Regions from separate parts of the Salinivibrio sp. SS2 genome, predicted to be linked through region 2. Evidence: predicted binding sites of a transcription regulator. Region 2 holds the regulator's gene; each other region holds the start of a gene.

Region 1 (6,257 bases), on a different contig from region 2:
CGGCGACCTTGCCCTTAAAGTTGGTTTGCCGGATTTGCTCTAGCGCAAGCATATTGGCCTGACTGTGTGGCATTGCCAGTAAGATTAATTTGATCTGCCCATCAGAAATGGCGCGTGACCAAAAGTCAGGATCGGTGGCATCGCCAAGAATCGCACGTCGTCCTTCCTCTTGATGGCGTGCCACTGAATCTTCTCGGTTATCAATGCCAATAATGGGTTGGTGATGAGTGGCAGAGAGCTCGTCATACGCCCCTGAACCAATTCGACCCATTCCAAGCACCAGAATTGAGGCATCACCGAGATTGATCAGCTGATCACTAGGATGAAGCTTATCGGGGTGTTTGTCTTTTAACCACTGCGATGCCCAAGTATAGAGCTGGTTACTGAAGGTATTGAGCGGGGCGGAGAACGCAAAACTCAATGACACTGCAATAGCGATGGACACTAATATAGGTCCAGGCATAAGACCGGCTTTATACGCAAAGCCCCCCACGATTAAGCCAAACTCACTGAAGTTAAATAAAGTGAGCGTAGTGAACATGGCAGTCCGAACGCGATAGCGGAAACCACTGACAATCCAGTAATAGAGGAGCCCTTTGATAGGCAAAAGCAGCATGATGACTAACGCAAAGCTAAAGCTTTGCCACGTAGGTTGTTCGGACAAGCCAATGTTGAGGAAAAAGCACACGAGGAAAAGCTCTTTCATATTAAAGAGCGACTTGGCCATTTCCGAGGCGCGAGGGTGGCTTGCCAATAACATTCCTAAAATTAACGCCCCTAAATCGGGTTTAACGCCAACAAGCTCAAACAAGCCTGCTCCCGCCACTAACGCTAAGAAAATGCCATAGAGCACCAACATCTCACCGTGCCCCGCGTTGTCCAGTATTTTGTTGAACACTGGTTTAAGCAAAGGCAATGCAAAAAGCAGTAATGCACTGAGCTCAGGCGTTTTTCCGGACGTGGCGGTGATAAAGATTACCGCAAAGATATCTTGCATGATCAGAATGCCAATCGCCAGAGTCCCATAGGTGGCGTTAAGCTCCCCTTTCTCTTGGAGTGCCTTAATGGCAAAGACGGTGCTGGAGAAGGAGAGGGCAAAACCCAACAGGGCTAACTCTGATAAGCTCAATCCAGCAAGCATAGGCACGCTTAGGGCTTTCAAGCCGAGCAAGGACAGCGTGAACAACCCCGTAGTCAGCAGGTTATGGGCGGTCGCACCAAACCAAATCTCCTTGGCCAGTAGGGTTTTGACATCCAACTTCAATCCAATTGAGAAAAGCAGCAAGGTGACACCCAAATCGGCCAGATCAGAGATCACAGGGGTTGATTCGTAGCCAAACGCATGTAGCGCAAAGCCGGCAATCAAAAAGCCAACGAGAGGTGGCAAGTGACAACGCATCAGAATATAGCCGCTGATGAAGGCTGCTGAGATGTAAACCAATTCCATATCGTATGCTTATTATGTGAGTTAGCGAGCAAACAGAATCCGTGTTTTTGTGCAAAAGCCAATAAACACAGCATCGACAATTATCTTAAAGTTTTGAATCAACTAAAGATATGAATTTGAGACATTGATGGGTCTCCTTAGTAATAGCTTGTTTGAGCTTGGCTCCTCTGAGGTTTAGCGATAAGGAGCAAGACGCGTTGATGCCTATGCGACTTTGAAAAAAGAGATAGGATCGTGGCGCATTGCCAACTTATCGCGCACCGTAGCTTGGGTATATAATGTACACGCTAGATAGGGAAAGTGTGAGATTTTATTTGTGGAGAAAACGGGTTTGCGTAGCAAGACGTCAAACCCGCTAAACGATCACTCTTCGAGCAGTTTTTGTAACAGTTCGCCGTTGAGCATGGCCCGTTTAACTAACGAGAAAGCGGCCATGGTAGGCTTTTCTGCTAGCTTCGCGCTTACAATCTCTAGCTTTTGATGAAAGCTCGGCAGTGACTGGTTTTCAACACAGCGCTGAATGGCAGGGAAAACGACACTTTGTGCTGCGGTAATTTTACCTGCAATGACCACAAGTTGAGGATTGAACAGGTTAACGGTCATAGCAATGGCTTTGCCAAGATGATTGCCAACTTTTACCAATACCTGTCTTGCCAGTTCATCACCTTGCTCGGCTGCCTCACAAATGGCTTCGATCGTTAAACTGTCATCGTGTTTAAGTGTGCTCGGGTGTCCTTGGGCCAGTAGCTGTTGTGCATGCTCGATAATGGCTTCGTTAGAGGCCACTGTCTCTAAACAACCAAAATTGCCGCATTGGCACTTCTTGCCCAAAGGATCAATTTGCACATGGCCCAATTCGCCTACGTTGCGGTTATGGCCCAAGAAAATTTGCCCGTTTACGATAATCCCAGCGCCAGTGCCATGGTGTACACTGACTAGCATCGAATCGTAATAGGCTTGACTGGCGCCAAAGTAGTGCTCTGCCAATGCTTGTCCGCGAATATCGTTACCAATAAACGCCTGCACACCAAACTCCTCACGGAGTGTGTCGGCAAGGGCCAGCTGTTGAATCGTGATGTTAGGCATATATTCGACGACCCCAGATTCAGGATCAATCAGGCCGGGCATCACGACCGATATGGCAATCAGCTCTTTGATGGATTGTTGGTGGGTGTCAATAAACTGACTCAGAATCTGAATCAGGCCGTTCACTAACTCGTTCTGATCGTGATAGTGAAAAGCTTCCCCGTGTTCAGCAAGCGATGTCCCACTCAAGTCATAGAGTGAAAGCTCGATAAAATGACGCCCCAGTCTTACCGCAAGGGTATGAAATGGGGCGCATTCTGTGGTCAAAGAAATAGCTCGGCGACCGCCGGTTGACGCTTGCTGAGCCACTTCCTTGATCAAGCCACGTTCGAGCAATTGGCGGGTTATTTTTGTCACACTTGCGGGTGCTAGACGGCTCACATCTGCAATTTGTATGCGAGAGATGGGCCCTTGTTGATCGATCAACCGATAAACGGCAGCTCCGTTGAGCTGCTTTACCAGGTCGACATTCCCGATTTGTCCGCCAGTCATAAATGTCCTAGCTATGTGTATATTGTCCGTTAACCACCGTCGCTTGGATGTTGAGTGTACGATCAAAAATAGCAAGATTCGCAATTTTCCCCGGGCGAATACTGCCATAAAGCTGATCGACACCAATAGCGCGCGCAGGATACAGCGTTGCCATGCGCAGAGCCTCATCCAAGGCGATACCTATATGCTCAACACTATTACGAACCGCTTCGTTCATCGTCAGTGCAGAGCCGCCAAGTGTACCATTCTCATCAACACACTTGCCGTCACGGTAATATACTTTCTTGCCTACAAAAATAAAGTGATCCATGTCGGCTCCTGCTGGTGCCACAGCATCAGTAACTAGCACTAATTTCTCACCTTTTACTTTATGTGCAAGACGAATGTTGGCGTAAGACACATGGAAGCCGTCAGCAATAACGCCGGTGTAAACCTCGGGCGTATCATAAATCGCGCCAACCATGCCGGGCTCGCGACCGGTTGTGGCCGTCATTGCATTGAACAGGTGGGTCGCAAACCCAATCCCATTAGCAAAGCCTTCGCGTGCTTGCTCATAGGTTGCGTTAGTGTGACCGGCGGAAACGACAATGCCTGCTTTGGTGAGGGCCTGAATGTGCGCTTTGGGTGCGAGTTCGGGCGCCAGCGTCAATTTGGTAATCACGTCGGCGTTGTCGCACAAATACGCAATCATCTTGTCGTTGCTGGGGCGAATATAGTCGAGACTGTGGATCCCTTTTTTTGCGCTGTTTAAGTAAGGCCCTTCTAAGTGTAAGCCTAAGGCTTGATGCGGATGGTGGGCTTTGTACTCGCGCATCGCGTTGATCGCCGCACGCATGTCATCATCTGAACTCGTGATCAGAGTTGGTAAGAAGTTGGTACACCCAGACTTCAAGTTTGCTTGGTGCATGGTTTCGATAGTGTCTGTTGTGATCGCATCGTTAAACATGACACCACCGCAACCATTAAGCTGCAGATCAATGAAGCCCGGGCTAACGTAAGCTCCGTCGAGTGAGCGTTTTTCTATCTCTGTCGGCAGCGCATGTTGCGGGCAAACGTCCTCAATCACGCCGTCACGGATGACAATAGCGTGGTCATCAAGCACTTCATGACCAGTAAAAATCCGGCAGTGGGTTAACGCATACATGCTGTTATTCCTTATAAATTATGAATGTTCTGGGCTTCAAGCTCCTGAAAATACTTCACTGTTTTTACTTTTAGTTCGGCAGTTGAAGGCGCATCGCACACAATCATGGCTTTAGGGTGCAGCTGCAGCGCGGAAACAGTCCATAAGTGATTGACTGACCCCTCCACTGCTGCTTGAAGCGCCTGAGCCTTATTGTGGCCAGTGACCAAAATCATGATCTCTTCAGCATCGAGTAGCGTCCCGACGCCAATGGTAAGCGCGTGCTTAGGTACTTGATTGATATCTTTATCAAAGAAGCGAGAGTTTGCCATACGGGTATCTTCGGTCAAGGTTTTGATCCGTGTCCGAGAAGCCAGCGAAGAGGCAGGCTCGTTAAACGCAATGTGACCGTCGTTACCTACACCGCCCATAAAGAGGTGGATCTTGCCGTAGGATTTGATCTTGTCTTCATAACGTTTGCATTCCGCATCAACATCGCTCGCATTTCCGTTCAGTAAGTTGATGTTTTCTTCTTTAATATCAATATGCTTAAAGAAGTTTTCATACATGAAGGTGCGATATGATTGGTCATGATCGGCTGGGATATTGCAGTACTCGTCCATGTTGAACGTTACCACATGCTCAAAGCTCACTTCGCCCTGATTGAACAGGGTGATCAGTTGCTTATAAGTATTCAGTGGCGTACCGCCTGTTGGCAATCCGAGCACAAATGGGCGTTCGGCGCTTGGAGCGAATTTATTAATAGTATCAACGATATATCTAGCCGACCATAGGCCGACCTCATGGCTGGTTTGTAATGGAATGAGTCGCACAGGACACCTCGATAAATCAGTGGGCTTACGGGTACAGCATAACGAATATGCTCATTTATTTTTATCATAAAATAAGTTTTATGATCTGGCTAACATATTTCTCTGTGTTTGGTGTGGATCGGTGATAAATCTCACAAATAAGGGGGTTTTAATTTGCGAGGCGAATTTATTGGCATAAACTGCAATTGACTAACATTGTTTGACAAAAAAAGTGCTTTGGTCATTATCTCACGCGATACGCCAGACGCAGAAAACAACAAATACTGCGGCATGGCTCTGAGAACACATAGGGGGAACGAAGGTGAATATTCTTGGATACGCGCAACGTATAGGTCGTGCGTTGATGGTGCCGGTAGCGGTACTACCAGCCGCAGCGATCTTGATGGGGGTCGGCTACTGGCTTGACCCAACAGGTTGGGGTGGTAACAGCGCATTGGCTGCTTTCTTGATTAAATCAGGGGCAGCGATCATTGACAATATGTCCGTACTTTTTGCCATTGGTGTGGCTTACGGCATGTCAAAAGATAAAGATGGTGCGGCTGCCTTGGCAGGTTTCGTCGGCTTTATGGTGATCACCACGCTTTGTGCGCCTGGTGCTGTAAGCCAAATTGGTCTCGTGGATGTTGCACTAGACAACAATGAGCTGGCGTTTAGCAAAATCAACAACCAATTTATTGGTATTTTAATTGGTGTGGTATCGGCGGAGCTTTACAACCGTTATAGCGGCGTTGAGTTGCCAAAAGCACTGGCGTTCTTCAGCGGCAAACGTTTGGTTCCCATTCTTGTCTCTGTCGTCGCTATTGCGATTTCGTTCGTGTTGATGTTTGTATGGCCGGTCGTATTTGGTGGTCTGGTTCACTTCGGTGAAAGTATCACTAACTTAGGCGCCGCGGGTGCAGGTATCTACGGATTCTTCAACCGCCTATTGATTCCAGTTGGTCTTCACCATGCGCTTAACGCGGTATTCTGGTTCGACACTGTGGGTATCAATGACTTGGGCCGCTTCTGGATGGGCGCACAAGGTCTTGCTTCTGGAGAAGCAATTAAGGGAACCACAGGCATGTACATGGCCGGCTTCTTCCCTGTGATGATGTTTGGTCTACCTGGGGCGGCACTAGCGATTTACCACACTGCGCGTCCAGAGAACAAAGCACGTGTGGCATCTATCATGATTGCAGCCGGTTTTGCTTCATTCTTTACCGGTGTCACTGAACCACTCGAGTTTGCCTTCCTGTTCGTGGCACCTGTGTTGTTTGTGTTGCATGCGTTCTTGACA
Region 2 (6,257 bases):
ATACGAGGTCCGTATGTACGGTTCTGTGAGAGGGATGAGGCGGCAACGCCTCACCCTACTCGATGGTTGGCGGTGTTTAGCGACTTTCAATATCGAGCCAGAATTTATCGTCAATTGCCTGAGTCTCATTACTCAGATGTGGGTTGTCGACCCGAATAAAGGTGCGCTCACCAATATTGGCTTTCTCAAAGGTCTCTTTTACCAGAGGGGCATTCTCAAAAAATTCGATGAAGGATCCGTCTTGATAGGCGGCCGCAAAGGCATCGTTGAGCATGGTCGCTACCTCTGGGTTTTGGGGCGATACAAACAAGAACATTGGGAAGCGGTAGATTAGCATTAAGTGCGGATCAACCAACAGATTTGTATATTGAGGTCGCTCTGCCAGCTCGCTAAAAGGCTCGATAAGCGCACGCGGGAAGAGGTCGGCCCGTCCGGTATCGACGCCTTTAAAGATATTCTCAAAGCTTGAGATTTCTCGAACCCGAAATCCCGCCGACTGCAAGACCTTCACATCCGCCCAGCCTTGCCCTTGGATCATGGTCAGATTATTGAGCCCAGCTTGGTCACTGATTTGTGCAAGCTTGGGTTCGGTGGCTTGATTGGTAATGAACAAGCGATGGCCTAATAGACCCCGAAAGACTGGATAACGGATGGGAAGTAACTCTGACTCAAGGGTACGGTCGGCCCCGAGCCAATCTACCGTCAGTCGTCCTTGTTTTAGCATTTCCACTTTACGAGACTGAGAGCCAATTTGGCCTTGAAAGGCCTGTAAAGTGACAGACTCACCCGATTTTTCCGCTAAAAACTCAATCAAGTCGATAGCGTATAAATCGAGGGCAGAGCCAGCCCGTGGTTCTGGATGGACAATGGTGATATTCGCCGCAGCAGTTGAAGAAACCGCCGCGAGTAGCAATGCAGCAAGGGTTTGACGTAAGCTTCTCATAAACGACATCCTGTTAATCAGTTGTTAGATGGGTCGTTTCTGAAGTGTAGAACTTAGGTAATTAGTTTCCAGTCAATAAAAACAAAAAAACCGACGCAAAAGCGCCGGTTTTGTCGCAACACGCGAGGATTAGCGTGTGCCGTAAACCACAATGGTTTTACCGTGAGCTGAGATAAGGTTCTGCTCTTCCAGCATTTTAAGGATACGCCCAACCGTCTCACGCGAACAACCAACAATCTGACCAATCTCTTGACGTGTGATCTTGATTTGCATGCCGTCAGGGTGAGTCATGGCGTCAGGTTGCTTCGCCAAGTTAAGTAGGGTTTGCGCAATGCGGCCGGTCACGTCCAGGAAGGCAAGGTCTCCCACTTTCTGGCTGGTCACTTGCAGGCGACGCGCCATCTGAGAGGACAGACGCATCAAAATGTCTGGGTTAACTTGGATCAGCTGGCGGAATTTCTTGAATGAAATTTCTGCCACTTCGCAAGGTGATTTCGCACGTACCCATGCGGTGCGCTCTTGGTCCTCTTCGAACAGACCAAGTTCGCCGATGAAGTCACCTTGGTTAAGGTAAGACAGGATCATCTCCTTGCCTTCTTCATCTTTGATTAGTACGGCCACAGAACCTTTCACGATGTAGTACAAGGTCTCCGCCTTTTCCCCTGCATGGATCAGAGTACTTTTGGACGGGTACTTGTGAATATGACAATGTGAAAGGAACCACTCGAGTGTAGGGTCTGTTTGAGGTTTTCCTGGAACCATATAACTTATTTCCTCTGCATGTGTTGCCCGGCAACGACGTCCTGTCTTTGTCTGAATGGAAACCCATCAGTCCAATGCACAGAATACGAGGTCTTGGCGCAGGCTACAAGCTCACTGTATGTTAACAAGAGTGTATCTTTTTTCTATCTGGATTTCTTGATTTTGATCTAAGCCAACCGCCTAAAAAATCGGCAAAAATGTGGCTAAGATCACGACCTGAGAAGTAATACACGTTAAGTGCGCTACGGCGGTTAACCTATCTTGCCTTTCTCAATCAACTGTTGGATCAAGGGGCGAATAATCAGCTCCATCGCAAATCCCATTTTACCGCCGGGCACGACCAGCGTGTTGTGCCGAGACATAAAGGCGCCACTGATCATTTGCAGTAAATAAGGAAAATCGACGTTCTTCATGCCACGAAAGCGGATCACAACAAAGCTTTCGTCGAGTGAAGGGATCCCTTTTGCATTCAGCGGGTTGGATGTGTCTACGGTCGGGACACGTTGGAAGTTAATATGTGTGCGAGAAAACTGCGGCGTAATGTAGTGCAAATAATCATCCATGGAGCGCACGATCGAGTCCGTGACAGCCTCGCGGGAATGGCCTCGGTCGCGCGTATCGCGGACAAACTTTTGAATCCACTCCAAGTTAACGATAGGCACCATGCCGATTAGTAAATCAACATGTTGGGCGACATTGACGTCACCATCCACCACCCCGCCATGCAAGCCTTCATAAAATAATACGTCGGTATTTTCAGGCAGATCTTGCCAGGGGGTGAAGGTGCCCGGCATTTGGTTATAAGGCACGGCTTCATCAAAGGTGTGTAGATAACGACGGTATTTACCTGTGCCTTGTTCGCCATATTCTTTAAAAAATTGCTCAAGGCGTGGGAAGTCGTTGGCCGTGGGACCAAAGTAGCTAATATGACGACCTTGTTCACGGGCTTTACGGATCTCAACATCCATTTCTGGCCGCGTGAAGCGGTGAAAGCTATCGCCCTCTAACCAAGAGGCTTTGATGTTCATCATATTGAACATCTTACGAAACGCTTCGGAGGTCGTGGTTGTGCCTGCGCCGGATGAACCGGTCACAGCGATGATTGGGTGTTTAGCCGACATGACGAGCCCTGTCATTGATCAGTCTGAATTTACACCGCAGCCCACAAGGGGAGGCGGTGTTACGGTCTGAGATCGCGCTGACGACGAATATCCACTGTCTCATGCAGCTCAGAGTATACAATCACGGCGTCGCCGGATTTTAATTGTTCACGCACTTGTTCAACTTTCTCAGCAAAGCTGACTTCCTGCTCACCGTAATCTGTCCCTTCCCGCAACACAAAGTGTTCAATTAAATTGGTCAAGGTCTCGGCTGGCACAGATTGCCATGGAACCATCATACTACATCACCTTTTGCTGACATCGGGATGGCACGGACGCCATCTCCATGCTTAGGTTGTGAATTAGCTCCCATTTTACCGAATTATGCGTGTAGGTGCAGTGTGTCTATGTCGATTTAGTCACAATTTATCGTGACGATTGGGGCATCAGGTGCCGAGTTGCTCAGCTATCCACGCGGGCACTGCCTCTTCCAACCATAAACGCGGTGCACGCCAATGGCCAGTGACAAACCCAACATGTCCGCCATGGTCAGTGAGTTGATAGCGTATATTGGCCGGTAATGGCGTGGTTGGGATCACCGCATCAGTCATAAAAGGATCGTCTTTGGCATGAATGATGGTCAAAGGGGCGCGGATCGCAGGCAATACGGATAAGCCACTGCATTGCTGGTAGTAATGATGTGCGTCCTCAAACCCATGCAGTGGTGCGGTGACGGTTTGATCAAACTCGAATAAGGTCGAAATACGGGGCTGCTCGCCAGCTTGCCAGCGACCTACTTGGGCGTGTCGCGTAAGCTTATCTGACAGGGTTTGCCGCATCGAGCGGAGTAGGTACGCTTGGTAGACACGTGAGAACCCTTGCTGAATGCGTAACGAGCAGGCGGCAAGGTCTAAGGGGGGTGACACTGCGCAGCCGCTGGAGACAATCGGATCATCCGCATACTCTGCCAAATAGCGCACCAGCATGTTGCCGCCTAGCGATACGCCCACGGCATGAATGGGATGCTGAGGATAACGCATGCGCAATGTGGTCAAAAAATAGCGCGCATCCTGTGTCTCGCCTGAGTGATAAGTGCGCGGGACGCGGTTTAAGCGGCCACTGCAACTACGAAAGTGCATCACCACACCGCACCAGCCTTGGCGCTGAAAAGCAGCCAGTAATCCATTCGCGTACGGGCTATGAAAACTGCCAGCGAGGCCATGAAAAAGCACCACTATCGGTTGGCCGGGCTGAGGCGTCTGTGTCCAAGCGAGATCGACGAAATCACCATCCGGTAAATCCAGCTGTTGCCACAAAGGGGAGATCACGGGTTGCCGCCGCATCAGCCGTGGCATGATGGTTTGTAGATGAGGATTACGGGCGCTGGGAATCGGTTCAAAGGGCGTCATTAGCGTCTCCTTGATCATCTTCTTTAACCACACCGGCGCGCAGAGTGGGATAGAGCGATTTGGCCGAGGGCGAGAGCTGACGGCAATAATACGCCAACGGCGAGGGCGACTCGGTCAGCCATGTTTGTTGATTCAAGGCGTGGATGAGGTCTTGTTGTTGGAACTTCTCGAGGCTGAGCTCGAAATTCAGCATTTTTTTATATTGTCCCGCGCCAACGCGCGGTTTGATATCGCGACGTAGGTTGCGGTAGGCAATCAGCAAATGCTCAGAGCGGCTGAGCGATTGTTTAAGTTGGCTGAGGCTCTCTGGGGCTAGGCCATAGCCATGGCTTTCCAGCCAAGCCAGCAACAGGGCAAGGTTGACGTTGCCCTGATGCTGATCTTGCAATTTAAGACACGCCTGTTTGACGTCTTGCTTGCCATAGTGTTGCAAACAAAACTGCCACAGGTCGGCTGCATTCGCTTGGCCGGGAATTAGGCTTGATTGAATGCCGCCTCCATGGCTTCCAGTTCTTCCTGTCGCTCCATCCATTCTTGCTCTACCTCTTCCAGCGCTGATTTGGCATCAGCCTGGCGTTGTAATTGTTCCGCGAGTTGGGCTTTTTGGTCTGCGCCATAAATTGTTGGGTCGGCCAGTTTGGTCTCTGCATCGGCAATAATGGCAGAGAGCTGTTCGATTTTTGTGTCTAGGCTGTCAATTTTTTTACGAAGTGGCGCTGTTTTTTGGCGAAGTTCGGCCTCGCGACGCTTTTGTGCCTTACGATCGACCTGACGTTGCTGGGGGGCGGCTTTGTCATCGGCGTTTTGTTTTTTACTTTCCGCGCGGTCGGCACGCTGTTGCTCGCCAAGCCAGCGATGGTAGTCGTGTAAGTCACCGTCAAAGGGTTGCACCGCGCCGTTGTCGACAAGATAAAGATCGTCGGTGGTCGCGCGCAGCAAAAAGCGATCATGGCTTACGATCACCATCGCCCCTTCAAACGATTGTAGGGCAAGCGTCAAGGCTTGGCGCATATCTAAATCAAGGTGGTTAGTCGGTTCGTCAAGCAGCAGCAGGTTAGGCTTTTGCCACACCAATAACGCTAATACCAAGCGTGCCTTCTCGCCTCCCGAAAAGGGGCCAATGGTCTCAAGCGCTTTATCACCCTGAAAGCCAAAGCGCCCTAAGAAGTCACGTAGCGTTTGCTCGGCTGTGGTGGGCGCAAGGCGATTCATATGTTGCAGTGGGGTTTCGTCAATGCGCAACGTGTCGAGTTGATGCTGCGCAAAATAGCCAATTTTTACCCCTTGGGAGTAACTGAGCTCACCGGCCATGGCTGGCAAGGTGCCAGCAAGAAGTTTGATCAGCGTAGACTTACCCGCACCATTGCGGCCTAACAAACCAATACGCGCGCCAGGGACCAGGTTGAGGCGGATATTTTCCACAATCGGTGTCTTGTCGTACCCCGCAGCGACTTTGTCCATCATCAAGATAGGATTTGGGAGCGCATCTGGGGTGAAAAAGGTAAAACTAAATGGATTATCGTATTGCGCCGGCAACACCTTTTCCATCCGCTCCAGTGCCTTAATCCGGCTTTGCGCTTGGCGCGCCTTTGAGGCTTTATAACGAAAGCGGTCGATGTAAGATTGCATGTGGGCAATCTGCTTTTTTTGCTTTTCAAACTGCGCTTGTTGTTGCGCCAGCTTCTGCGCCCGCATCTGCTCGAAGTCGGAATAATTGCCCGTGTATTCATTTAGCTGTTGATGCTCAATATGAATAATACGGTTGACGACAGGATCCAAAAAGTCCCGGTCGTGGGAAATCAGCACCAAGGTACCGGGGTATTGCTGCAGCCACTTTTCCAGCCACATCACGGCATCTAAATCGAGGTGGTTGGTTGGCTCATCAAGCAGCAAGAGGTCGGAACGACACAGCAGTGCTTGGGCAAGGTTTAAGCGCATCCGCCAGCCGCCCGAAAATTGCGTGAGTGACCATTGCATTTGCGCCTGACTAAAGCCCAAACCGTCGAGCAAACTGGCGGCGCGCGCCTCAATACTGTAGCCACC
Region 3 (6,257 bases), on a different contig from region 2:
CCATGCCTTTTTCTTCAGCCAGACGCTGTGCTTCTTCAATCTGTCCTTGTGCAATCCATTGTAAATACATATACAAGTGGACACTGTCTTGGTGCTGCTCAACAAAGGCCTGGGTCGCCGCACTTTCATAGCGTCGATACTTTTCGGGGAAGACTGGCCAGCCCCAAATACTGTCATCATCCGCGCGCAAATGCTGATGCAATGCATCAAAGGTCGCTTGTTGCTTCAAGCTATCGCCTCCTTGCTCAACAAAGTCAAGAAAGGCACGGCCGCGGGCTGTGTCTTGGGTTAGGTGTCGCTGTTTAAACTCCTCGAAAAGCAAGGGTAAAACGGCCATTTTTAGTGCCGCGACTCCGCTGTAATCGACCCAATGCGTTTCGCGCACGGCCTGCAAACGACGCTGAAAGTCGGCACTGCCCACCAACTGCTGAGCCTTGGCACTTAATGCAAACTCCGACACGGCACTGACATCGATATAGAGTAAGTTCAACCAACGACGTGACGACGGGCTATAGGGGCTCGCTGCTTCTGGGTTGGCAGGAAATAACGCATGAATAGGGTTAAGACCCACGAAATCTGCGCCACGCGACGCCAGATCACTGACCAACTGCTTGAGATCGCCAAAATCACCAATCCCCCAGTTATGCGGGGTACGCAGCGTATAAAGTTGAATACTCGGCCCCCACATTTTTTTGTGTTGGTCGAGTTCAGGCTGCATGTAGCAACGCGCAGGTGCCACAATTAACGTCATTTCATAGGGGGTTTTGCGGCGTTTTCTCATTACCGACAAACGGTGGTATCCCCAGGGTAAGGTGCAGGGCAGATTGAAGACCAACGGCCCCCCTTCACGACGTTCATCACGCACAATTTGGGATTGCAGATAGCCTTCGAAGCACTCACCTTGCTCGGTATCGATGCGCCAGCTAAAGTCACTCTCTCTGGCACTGGTGCCTAAATGCAATGCGACCTCGAGCGGTTCATCGTCGCGAATGACTTGAACTGGCGACAAAACGCCTTCTTTGTGTTTTTTCTCTGCTGAGGCCAGTAGCGTTTCATCGTTACGGGTGTCATAGCCAAGTGACGTCAACAAATCATATAAGGTGCTGTCTGGCACAGAGGCTTCAGTGCCCCATGCACTGATGTAGCGGTCGGCTAAATTTGCCATTTGTGCGACTGTTTTAAGTGCAGGTTGTTTCATCGCATTCTCCGAGGGGTCCGCCCCCTTCTTTTATCGGCCATTGCAGTTATTGTTATTGTGGGTGGCACCCTATGTCGTGCCATCCATTTAGCATGTCAGCTTGGTATCAAAGGCTTAGCGTTTTACCGCTTTCAGTTGCCAAATGTTAGTGACATAGTCTCGAATTGAGCGGTCAGAGCTAAATTTGCCCATCAGCGCGGTGTTCAAAATTGCTTTATGTGCCCACAGCGTTGAGTCACGATAATCGCTATCAATTTGATTATGAGCACGCACATAATCGGCAAAATCCGCTAAGCACAAATACGGGTCGCCACTGGCCATCACACTATCGAATACCGGACGGAGTAATCCTGGGTGTCCCGGCGTGAAGGTGTCATCCAACAGGCTATCAAGCGACGCTTTTAACAGCGGCTGTTGATGGTATTCGTGATCAGGGTGATAACCTTTCTCACGCAATGCATTCACGCCTTCCACGTCGAGGCCGAAGATATAGATATTGTCATCACCCACTTCCTCACGAATTTCGACGTTCGCGCCATCCATGGTCCCGATAGTCAATGCACCATTAAGCGCCATCTTCATATTGCCGGTGCCCGACGCTTCTTTGCCGGCCATCGAAATTTGTTCAGACACATCAGCAGCAGGAATAATGATTTCCGCCATGCTGACTCGGTAGTCAGGGATAAAGACGACTTTAAGCTTGTCACCGACTCGTGGATCGTTATTGATCGTCTCTGCCACCTTATTAATCGCAAAAATGATCGATTTGGCGAGCGCATAGCCCGGCGCGGCTTTGGCAGCAAAGAACACCACACGAGGCGTCATATCGAAATTCGGCTCATGGATCAGACGGTGATACAGAGAAATCACATGTAACAAGTTCAGATGTTGACGCTTGTACTCATGAAGACGTTTGATTTGAACATCAAAGATGGCGTCAGTGTTTAGCGTGATGTCTAGATGGGTTTTTACCCAATCAGCAAGACGCTGCTTGTTGCGCTTTTTCACTGCCATAAAGGCTTTTTGGAACGCTTTGTCATCAGCATACTGGGCAATTTGCTCCAGTTGCTCGAGATGAGCCGGCCATTGGTCGCCAATTTTTTCACTGATAAGGGCAGAGAGATCTGGGTTACAGAACTTCAACCAACGACGTGGCGTGATCCCGTTGGTCACGTTTTGGATACGGCCCGGATAAAGCGCATCAAATTCAGGGAAGAGATCGCGTTTTACCAACTCAGAGTGCAACGCCGCCACACCGTTGACCGCGTACGAGCCAATCACACAGAGGTTTGCCATGCGCACCATGCGCTCGCCCTGATCGTCAATCACAGACAGCACTTGCTGTTTGCGGACATCGCCCGGCCATTTCGCAGCAACGTCTTGCAAGAAGCGGTGGTTGATTTCAAAAATGATTTCCATGTGACGCGGCAGCAAGTTCGCCATTAACGACTCGCTCCACGTCTCCAGCGCTTCTGGAAGCAAGGTATGGTTGGTGTAAGCAAACGTCTGGCTGGAGATAGACCAAGCGTCATCCCAGCTCAAATGATGCTCATCCAACAGCACTCGCATCAGCTCAGGAATGGCGATAGTCGGGTGAGTATCATTCAACTGAATGGTTTCATAATCTGGAAGGGCAGCCAGTGGGTGGCCAGCATCTAAATGGCGACGAAGAATATCCCCAACGGAGGCCGCACTGTGGAAGTATTGCTGCATCAAACGCAACGTTTTACCCGCATCATGATTATCGTTCGGGTAAAGCACTTTGGTCAGGTTGCCTGCATCAATCGCGGCTTGTTGCGCACGGGTATAGTCACCATCATTGAAGGCATCGAGTGCAAATGGCGTCAGTGCTCGACCTTCCCATAAGCGAAGTGGATAAACCGTATTACTTTGATAGCCCACGATAGGCAGATCCCAAGGCATCGCTTGAATATGAAGGCTAGGAACCCATTCGCGGCGCGTGTGACCGTTTTCTTCAATCACCGCTACGTGGCCATAAAAGCCAACCGTTTGGGCAAGGTCAGGACGAACCACTTCCCACGGATAGCCTTCTGGCTCACGCCACGCATCCGGTGCTTCTTGTTGGGCGCCATCTTTAAATGATTGACGGAACAGACCATACTCATAGTGCAAGCCATAGCCGACCGCTGGATACTGTTGGGCTGCGAGCGAGTCCATAAAACACGCGGCCAAGCGGCCCAAACCACCATTCCCCAACGAAGGATCACGCTCTTGCTCAAGCAAATCGGTCAGGCCAAACCCAAACTCGCTGACCACTGCCGCAATTTCATCGTAAAGCCCCATGCTGATCAGGTTGTTGCCCGTTAAACGGCCAATCAAAAACTCAAGGGATAAGTAGTTCACACTCTTCGCTTGTTTGATGGCTAAATCGTTTTCTGTCGCAACCAGATCACTGGTGGTATGTTCGGCCAGCGCGCGGCCTAAGGCGAGATACCAATCGCGCATCTCAGCGGTTTCGGGGGTGCGACCAAGCTGCGTCAAATGCTGGGTCATACTGGCTTTAAAGGCGCTTTTATCAAATGCGTGTTGCTGTTTAGGCGTCATGTCATCGCTCTCGTAATGGAAGAAAATCTCGATGACAGTCATCCTGCCCAAGCCTGTCGATGCAAACATCCTCCCGAGACAGGAGGAGGAAAGGAGGAGTTGTCAGGGCGTAGAGAGCCACATCACAAGCTGTGAGTGAGCTTGCTCTCATCAATGGAGGAATTTCGTGATATTGAGGTGATAAAAATCACAATTTGAGGGAACACTGACCAAAATACGGCTGTGAAAAAAGAACAATCCCTTTTGTTAATTTTGTGCGCTAACGCAAATTGTGGGGGCATTCATCGTCTCTGGCGTGTAACATCTTCTATATTCCGTATCCGAAACAATAAAATTAGTGACTTTAATCACAATTAAAAGGCGTAGCTGCACCAAAATAGAGCAATTGCACCATTATCAGCGCTGGATCATAGTTTGTGACAGACCAGTTACATACACTTGCGTACAAGGATAAACGCGGCAAAGCCGCACTCGCTGTAAAGGACCTTCTCGCTATGTGGATCCCGTCAAAACTTACCCGTCCCGGCCGTCTCTACAATGCCATCTTGCGCCCGCGCGTATTGGATATCCTCCAACAAGCGCCACATTACAAATTGGTGTTGTTCCGCTCGCCGGCAGGTTACGGCAAAACCACCATGGCCGCACAATGGCTCGCCGATCAAAACCATGTCGGCTGGTTCAGCATTGATGACAGCGACAACGACAGCTTCCGCTTTATCAACTACTTGTTGCAAGCATTAAATAAAGCGACCCACGATGGGTGCCCCAATACCGTTAAGCTAGCAGAAAAACGCCAGTTCTCATCCCTGCGTGCGCTGCTCTCCGATGTTTTCGCTGAGCTGGCTGGGTTACAGTCCACCTGTTATCTGGTATTGGATGACTACCAATTGATCGACAATGAAGACATTCACGAAGCAATGCGCTTTTTTATTAAGCACATGCCCGATAGCCTGACTTTGGTGGTGACCTCGCGCGCGAATCCGCCGCTAGGGACAGCAAATTTGCGGGTTCGCGATCTGATGATCGAGATCGGCAATGAACTGCTTGCGTTCGATAATGAAGAGACCACCCGCTTTTTTAATCAACGTGTCGCCGATGGTGTCGACGAAACCACCGCGAGCACCCTTTGTGCCTACGTCGAGGGCTGGCCATCTGCCCTACAATTAATTGCGATTCAGGCTCAGCATCAAAAACGGACCCTGATGCAAAGTGCCGCCTCCTGCGCGAGTTTTAACCATGCCCACCTTTGGGATTATTTGGTCGAAGAAGTGTTCGATCTGCTGGACAGTGAAACTCGTCAGTTTTTAATGCAAGTTTCCGTGCTGGAAATGTTTAATGACGAGCTGGTCTTTGCGCTGACCGAGCGCGAAGACGCGCTCGGCATGCTCGAATCGCTCAACCGCTACGGTTTATTCATCTATCCGTTGGAAGGAGACAATAACTGGTTCCGCTTCCACCATTTATTTGCAGAGTTTCTCGCCCATGAGCGTCAAGCACGGATCCCTCAACAGCAACAACACTTAAACCGACAGGCAGCATTGGCTTGGCTAAAGCTGAATACGCCCCATCAAGCATTGCGCCACGCCCGCTACGCCGAAGACGATACCTTGATGGCGGATATCCTCAATCAGCATGGTTGGCGTATGTTTAATCGTGGAGAGCTCTCGACCCTAGAGGCGGCTATCGGCCAAATCAGTAATCAGTTGCTATTCACCTACCCCAACTTAGGTCTGCTACGCGCGTGGTTAGCGCAGAGTCAACACAGATATCATGAAGTCGGCGAACTTCTCGCAGAAGCAGAGCAAGCCTACCAAGAACGTAATATCACGCTTGATATTGATTATCAGGGAAATGCCAACGCGTTACTGGCCCAAGTTGCCATCAATCGCAATGACCCTGACCAAGCGATGGCGCTGGCTGAGCTGGCACTCAGCCAACTTGACAGCGCGAACTATCGCGGTCGCATTGTCGCCACATCCGTGGTGGGAGAAGTAAATCACGTGGTTGGGCAGCTTGATCGCGCTCTGTCTATGATGCAGCAAACAGAGAAACTCGCGCGCCAGCATCAAGTCTATCACCAAGCGTTATGGGCGATTTTACAACAAAGCGAAATTTTGCTCGCACAAGGCTACGTGCAAGCGGCATTCGAATTGTTGGATAGCGCCGATAAATTGATTGAAGATCAGCAGCTCCACCAAGTCCCTTTGCATGAATTTGCGCTGCGCTTGCGGGCACAAATTCTATGGTGCTGGCATCGATTGGATGAAGCCGAAGTCTGTGCGCATAAAGGACTTCGCGTGCTGGAAACGCAGCCGCCGAGCAAACACTTGCACAGTTATTCCATGCTGGCTCGCGTCGCGATTAGCCGTGGTGAGCTCGATAAAGCCTCAAAGTATATCGACCATATCGAACACCTTCTTCGTGAATCGGTTTACCACGTAGACTGGACCGCCAATGCCTCGCTGTCACTACTCTTATACTGGCAAGCCAAACA
Region 4 (6,257 bases), on a different contig from region 2:
GTCGCCCATCTTGCTCCATCACGAAATCTTTAAAGAAGCCCAAGGGCGGTGTGCGATTTAAGGCATTGCGCGCCATTGATGCTAAAAAGCGATTATTGCGACGTGCACGGCGACCAATGAAGGCTTTGAGTTGTTCAGCCCAGTTAGTTCGACCATAGACACCATCTAAATCAAAGAAGATGTTGCTGTCGAGTAAAGAGCGTGGGCTCGGATTATCAATCCAATCGGCGAAGCATTGTTCCCACTCTTTCAGTGTTTTCCGCCACTCAGGGTTAGTCGCCATGATATTACCAGTACAATAGGTATACCCGCAGGCATCGAGCCCATCAGACACGCGCTTCGATAGTGCCTCAAAATACGCGTTATGCTCGTCGTAGTTAAAGCTATCGTCCAAGATAATGGCATTGTCTTGATCGGTCACAATCAGTTGCTCATCGCGTGCCATCGATCCCATCGCCAAAAAGCAATACGGGATAGGCGGCTCACCCAGTTCTTCTTCTGCCAACTCCAACAGGCGCTGCTTAAAACTGCGGCCAATCACAGACATCGCAGACCCTATCATGTGTGAGTTCGCGTCCTCATTGACCATGCGTACAAAGCAATCTTTGACTTGTTTCGCCAACACCACTAAATCGTCCACCGATTGTTGGCGGAAAATACTGGCGACGAGGAACAAGCTGTTTTGCGATTCGTAACGTGCAATATCCGATAGTGCGACCACACCCAGTGGTTTGCCATGTTGTAATACCGGTACGTGGTGGAGGTTTGAGCGCAGCATGGTGAGCATGGCTTCAAAGATGTAAGCATTATGATCGAGGGTGATCAGCTGGGGCGACATGATTTCTTGTACCGGCGTTTCATAAGGCAAGCCTTCTGCTAACACGCGATTACGTAAGTCACGATCAGTAATGATCCCCAGCACGGGATTGAAGCCGGTTTCGGGATCGGGCTCATCGCCCATCACCAAAATTGACGAGACCGCTTCTTGCGACATAACTTGCGCTGCATATTGTACCGAGTCGGTACTATCGATCATCACGGGGTCGCGAATAATCAGCTTCTTAACTTTGGACGTCGTCAGATCATTGGCTTCATTATGGCTCGATACCGCCTGACGTAATCGCGTCCGGTCTTCGACCTCGACAAAATCGGCAAAGTGTTCAAATTCATCAAACAAGCGGTTAAATGTCGCCTCAGGGATGAAGTACACCAAGGTGTCTTCGATCGCCTTGGCGGGCATACGCACCCGGTTGTTCATCAAAAGGCCCATCTGACCGAAAATATCCCCCTCGGCGATACGGTTGTACAAGGTGCCATTACGACGATACAGCTCGACAGCACCGCTACGGATCATGGCTAAATCATGAATCTCATCGCCGTAGGCAAAAATCGTCGTGCCCGCTCGGTGATAACTAATTTCGATGCTTTGCGCGACCTCAGCAACCACCTCTTCGGGAATCGATTCAAAAGGGGCGTATTGGGAAAGAAATGTCGCAATTTCAACTTGTTCAGCTTCCATGATGCTCACCTAGCGTTGCGAGAAAGTGCAAGGGTATGCGATTGAATATTCACAATAGATGAAACCTAAAAGCTTAGTCTCACCCATCACATATCAAGGTTGTTGGTAATAAAAAAGGCAGTCCCGAGGGCCTGCCTTTTTCATCATAGCTAACTGTTAGTTACTTAGCACGTACAGTTACTTAGCGCGCGGCTCTGATGCTAACCCTTTGAACAAGGAAGCAGTCGCTACCAGCAGTACAATCGTGAACGGGAAGCCAGTTGAAACCGCCATCGCTTGTAGGGCAACCAAGCCACCACCAAGGATAAGCGCCACCGCAACTAGGCCCTCGAAAGACGCCCAGAAAACACGTTGTGGCACTGGCACGTTCACTTTACCGCCCGCAGAGATGGTATCGATAACCAGTGAGCCTGAGTCAGACGAGGTCACAAAGAACACGATAACTAGAATGATACCGATGAATGAAGTAATCGATGCCAACGGCAAATCATCCAACATTGCAAACAGTTTCAGTGACAGTTCAGCGTCTACAACTGCGGTGTAACCTTCGTTCACAAATTGACCAATCGCGGTACCACCGAATGCGGTCATCCACAACACACAAGCAGCAGATGGGATCAGCAATACGCAGGTGATGAACTCACGCACTGTGCGGCCACGAGAAACACGCGCAATAAACATACCTACAAATGGAGACCATGAAATCCACCATGCCCAGTAGAACGAGGTCCAGCCTTGCGTAAAGTTGGCATCTTCACGTGCAAACGGCATAGACAGCGCAGGCAAGTTTTCTAGGTACGCGGCGAGGTTACCAAAGAAACCGGTCAAAATGGCTAGCGTTGGACCCACTGCAATCACAAAGATAAGCAGTAGCAGTGCAAGCAACATGTTCACTTCGGAGAGGCGTTTCACCCCTTTATCTACCCCAGCAACCACAGACAGGATGGCCATACCGGTGATACCCATGACAAGCAGCACCTCTGTGGTGTTACCCAGTGGCGTATCAAACAGATAGTGAAGACCAGCAGACGCCTGTGAGGCGCCAAGGCCTAGTGAGGTTGCAAGACCAAAGAGGGTCGCGATGATCGCAAGAATATCGATCACGTGGCCGGTCCAGCCCCATACACGCTCGCCAAAGAGCGGGTAAAAGACTGAACGCATGGTCAAAGGCAAGCCTTTGTTATAGGCAAACAGAGCCAAACCTAGCGCCAAGACAGCGTAGATGGCCCAAGGGTGAAGACCCCAGTGGAAAATCGTTGCAGACATACCTAGGCGTCGAGCCGCTTCAGCATCTCCGGCTGCTGCGCCCAACGGTGCCCAGTCGGTACGAATACCGTTTGCATCAACAGCGGTACCGCCCAATGACGTTTGGAAGTGTGTTAACGGCTCTGATACACCGTAGAACATCAAACCAATACCCATACCGGCGGCAAACAACATCGCAAACCAACCCGCATAGCTATAATCCGGCTTAGCTTCTGTCCCGCCGAGACGAACGCGACCCAAAGGTGACACAATCAGTACTAGACAGGCGATAACAAAAATATTACCTGCAGAAAGGAAGAACCAGTCTAGATTCGAGGTCAACCAACCCCGAAGATCACCAAAAACAGGGCCGATTTGGTTTTGAAATGCCAAAGTGACAAATACAAAGGCCATAATGGCCAGCCCCGAGACCATAAATACTCGGTTGTGAATATCAAAACCAAACGGGCCAAGTTTAACGGCCACATTATCCTGACCGACCTGGTAGTCAGTATCGATCGGGTTAACTTTCCCGTCCGGTTTCATCATATCTTCATGGCTTTTATCGCTCACGAGTTAACTCCTTAGTCCGTTTGTTCGGAAGCCTGTGAGTGTCGGTGGCCTGTGCGCTCAATTGGCCTTTCCATCGCAAAACGCGGATAAAAAAGTTGACCAGCAGCAAGAACCGCAACATCCACACAGCTCATTACCCTAACATAAATGCGCAACGATTTAATTAGGGCACTAACCAAATGTCGATTTTATAACCAACTATTAATCAATATATACACTCAAACCCCAGGCTAGACGCGGCCTAGAACTCATTTGAACTCTTTATTTCAGAGCTATAAAGGATCGTGTCACACACTTTCCTCTTTTAGGTTTAGCGGAAATACGCCGTATCATAAAAAGAATTCATTGATAGTGCTCACAAAAAATACCTATGTTCACCAGCAAAACTTTTGATGGATCACAAAGACATCGTGAATAGCATGCGTTTGTTCAAGTACCTATCGTGAAGCAGCTCTGAGTTCGCACGACTCGCCTACGAGCACATAACCTCCAGGCCACAAAAATGCAAAATAATGCAACAATATGATTTATTCGTGATACTTGTCACACTGAGAAAAATAAGTACAATACCGCCGCAATCGTTTTCCATCCCAGTTTAACGTTTGCGGAGCAAGCATCATGCAATTTGGCATCGGCCTTTTGGGGATTAGCGTCCTCTTTCTAATCGCGATTGGATTTTCAGAAAATCGTCGTGCGATCAACTGGCGTACCGTCGGTGGCGCTTTCATTATTCAAATCGTCTTTGCCGGGTTTATTATCTCCGTCCCGCTTGGTCAGCGTATTTTGGCTAACGCATCAGAAGCCGTGTCCGCAATAATTAGCTTTGGCGATATTGGTGCTGAGTTTCTGTTTGGTGATCTCGCGAAATTTAAACTTGGCTTTATCTTTGCTTTCAACGTTTTACCAACTATCGTCTTTTTCTCCGCTCTGATCGCCGTGCTTTATCACTTAGGGATCATGGCTTGGATTATTCGCCTGATCGGTGGCGTACTACGACGCGTACTCGGCACTTCGCGCACTGAATCGATGTCAGCCACTGCCAATATCTTTGTCGGATCGGTAGAAGCCCCTCTTGTCGTGCGCCCTTTTCTCGCCTCAATGACGCGCTCAGAATTATTTGCAGTCATGGTCGGCGGATTAGCCTCCGTGGCTGGAGGCACCATGGTTGGATACGCAGGCCTCGGTGTTGAAATGAAATACCTGATCGCTGCCGCTTTTATGTCCGCACCAGCCGGTCTAATGATGGCAAAAATTATGGTCCCGCAGACCGAAACGCCTATCAGTCATACCCAAGCGCAAGCCGAGCAAGATAACCACGATAAGCCTGTCAACTTGATCGATGCAGGTACACAAGGTGCTTTAAGTGGATTACAAATTGCGATGGCAGTCGGGGCTAGCTTGCTGGCCGTGATCAGCATGATTGCGCTGATCAACGGCGGGTTGGGCAAACTTGGCCCGATGATCAATATGCCTCAATTGAGTCTGGAGTGGATATTCGGCTATGTGTTTGCACCAGTCGCTTGGCTCATCGGTATTCCGTGGGGGGAAGCAATGACTGCTGGTACCTTGATTGGTAAGAAAATTGCGGTGAATGAATTTGTGGCGTTTGCTGATTTTATGAACCTAAAAGGTGCACTTTCTCCCCATAGCCAAGCCATTGTTACCTTTGCACTGTGCGGCTTTGCCAACCTCACTTCGATCGCGATGTTGATGGGCGGACTGGGCGGTATTGTTCCAGAGCGCCGAGGTGATATCGCCAAATTAGGAATGCGTGCCATTCTTGCCGCCACCTTAGCGAATCTGATGAGCGCAACATTGGCAGGGCTGTATCTGACTTTATAACCTCAATCACGCTGGATAGTTTTGCCATCATTCTGATGGTTCAGTGTTTCTCACCAAGGACGGTGAGTGCACAAAAAAGCCTCGAAGAGAACAGACTTCATCTGTTACACTTCATTTACTTAACGTAAAGAGATGTAGTCACCATGCGGTATCCTTGGGTTCTTTTTGATGCAGATGAAACACTGTTTCACTTTGATGCGTTTGCAGGACTGCAACGCATGTTTTCACACTATGATGTCGATTTCGACCAGCACGCCTTTGCCGAATATTCAGAACTAAACAAACCTTTGTGGGTGCAATACCAAAATGGCGAAATAGACGCACACACGCTGCAAACCAAACGCTTTACCCACTGGGGAGAGCGGCTCAAGGTGGCTCCGACAACGCTAAACCAGCATTTTTTGGATGCGATGGCCGAGATCTGTGAGCCACTCCCAGGCGCAGAAGCACTGCTAAACGCGATTCGTCCACACGCACACATTGGTATTATCACCAATGGCTTTACCGCGTTACAGGATGTGCGCTTGGAAAAAACAGGGTTCAAGCCCGCCATATCTACTCTCGTGGTATCCGAGCAAGTCGGTTTTGCCAAACCTGACCCTCGCATCTTCGAGCATGCATTTGCAAAAATGGGCCATCCACCTAAGTCTCAAATCCTCATGGTCGGCGATAATCCAATGGCAGATGTCCTCGGTGGCATGCGCGCAGGCATAGACACATGCTGGTTGAATCGCGACAAAAAGCCACTACCAGAAGGCGTGACGCCTACCCACCAAGTGGACTCACTGCATGCACTCCAAGCGTGGCTCATGCCTGACAACGCCTAATCATAAAAAAAGAGAGCCAATGCTCTCTTTTTTGCTTTCCAACGATGTCTTTGCCTAGTGGGGCAAATTAGCTGCGGTCACCAGCAACAAAAGCGGCTTTTTCTGCTTGTTGGCCTTGGTCGGTATTTGCAACATAAGTCACTGAACCACTGTTTTGGTCTTGGCTGTAAATGAATACACGACCTGATTCGTCAGTCACTTTGGTGTCCACGCTTTTTGAGCTGGTTACTTTCGCGCCTTTAACGGCTTGA

What was found. The regulator CRP, encoded in region 2, controls carbon source genes, mostly activating them, when cyclic AMP is high. The targets are predictions, from matches to a motif close to TGTGANNNNNNTCACA.
Region 1: the regulator CRP is predicted to act here: its motif matches at 5,102-5,117, upstream of nagE (N-acetylglucosamine-specific PTS transporter subunit IIBC).
Region 3: the regulator CRP is predicted to act here: its motif matches at 4,100-4,115, upstream of malT (HTH-type transcriptional regulator MalT).
Region 4: the regulator CRP is predicted to act here: its motif matches at 3,870-3,885, upstream of BGK46_RS17015 (NupC/NupG family nucleoside CNT transporter).

The regions. Positions count from the first base shown of each region.
Region 1 covers NZ_MEBP01000080.1:23,152-29,408, forward strand. Annotated here, with positions in the region: gene BGK46_RS09075 (cation:proton antiporter family protein) at 1-1,447, opposite strand, end outside; gene nagC (DNA-binding transcriptional regulator NagC) at 1,811-3,025, opposite strand; gene nagA (N-acetylglucosamine-6-phosphate deacetylase) at 3,033-4,169, opposite strand; gene nagB (glucosamine-6-phosphate deaminase) at 4,181-4,981, opposite strand; gene nagE (N-acetylglucosamine-specific PTS transporter subunit IIBC) at 5,283-6,257, shown strand, end outside.
Region 2 covers NZ_MEBP01000097.1:12,581-18,837, reverse strand. Annotated here, with positions in the region: gene BGK46_RS11980 (hypothetical protein) at 77-943, opposite strand; gene crp (cAMP-activated global transcriptional regulator CRP) at 1,073-1,705, opposite strand; gene BGK46_RS11970 (phosphoribulokinase) at 1,957-2,826, opposite strand; gene BGK46_RS11965 (YheU family protein) at 2,886-3,104, opposite strand; gene BGK46_RS11960 (hydrolase) at 3,252-4,214, opposite strand; gene BGK46_RS11955 (TIGR02444 family protein) at 4,201-4,746, opposite strand; gene BGK46_RS11950 (ABC transporter ATP-binding protein) at 4,689-6,257, opposite strand, start outside.
Region 3 covers NZ_MEBP01000113.1:14,239-20,495, forward strand. Annotated here, with positions in the region: gene malQ (4-alpha-glucanotransferase) at 1-1,198, opposite strand, end outside; gene BGK46_RS14370 (glycogen/starch/alpha-glucan phosphorylase) at 1,313-3,763, opposite strand; gene malT (HTH-type transcriptional regulator MalT) at 4,258-6,257, shown strand, end outside.
Region 4 covers NZ_MEBP01000145.1:1,098-7,354, reverse strand. Annotated here, with positions in the region: gene BGK46_RS17025 (DUF294 nucleotidyltransferase-like domain-containing protein) at 1-1,519, opposite strand, end outside; gene BGK46_RS17020 (BCCT family transporter) at 1,697-3,313, opposite strand; gene BGK46_RS17015 (NupC/NupG family nucleoside CNT transporter) at 3,956-5,179, shown strand; gene yjjG (pyrimidine 5'-nucleotidase) at 5,323-6,006, shown strand; gene BGK46_RS17005 (hypothetical protein) at 6,074-6,257, opposite strand, start outside.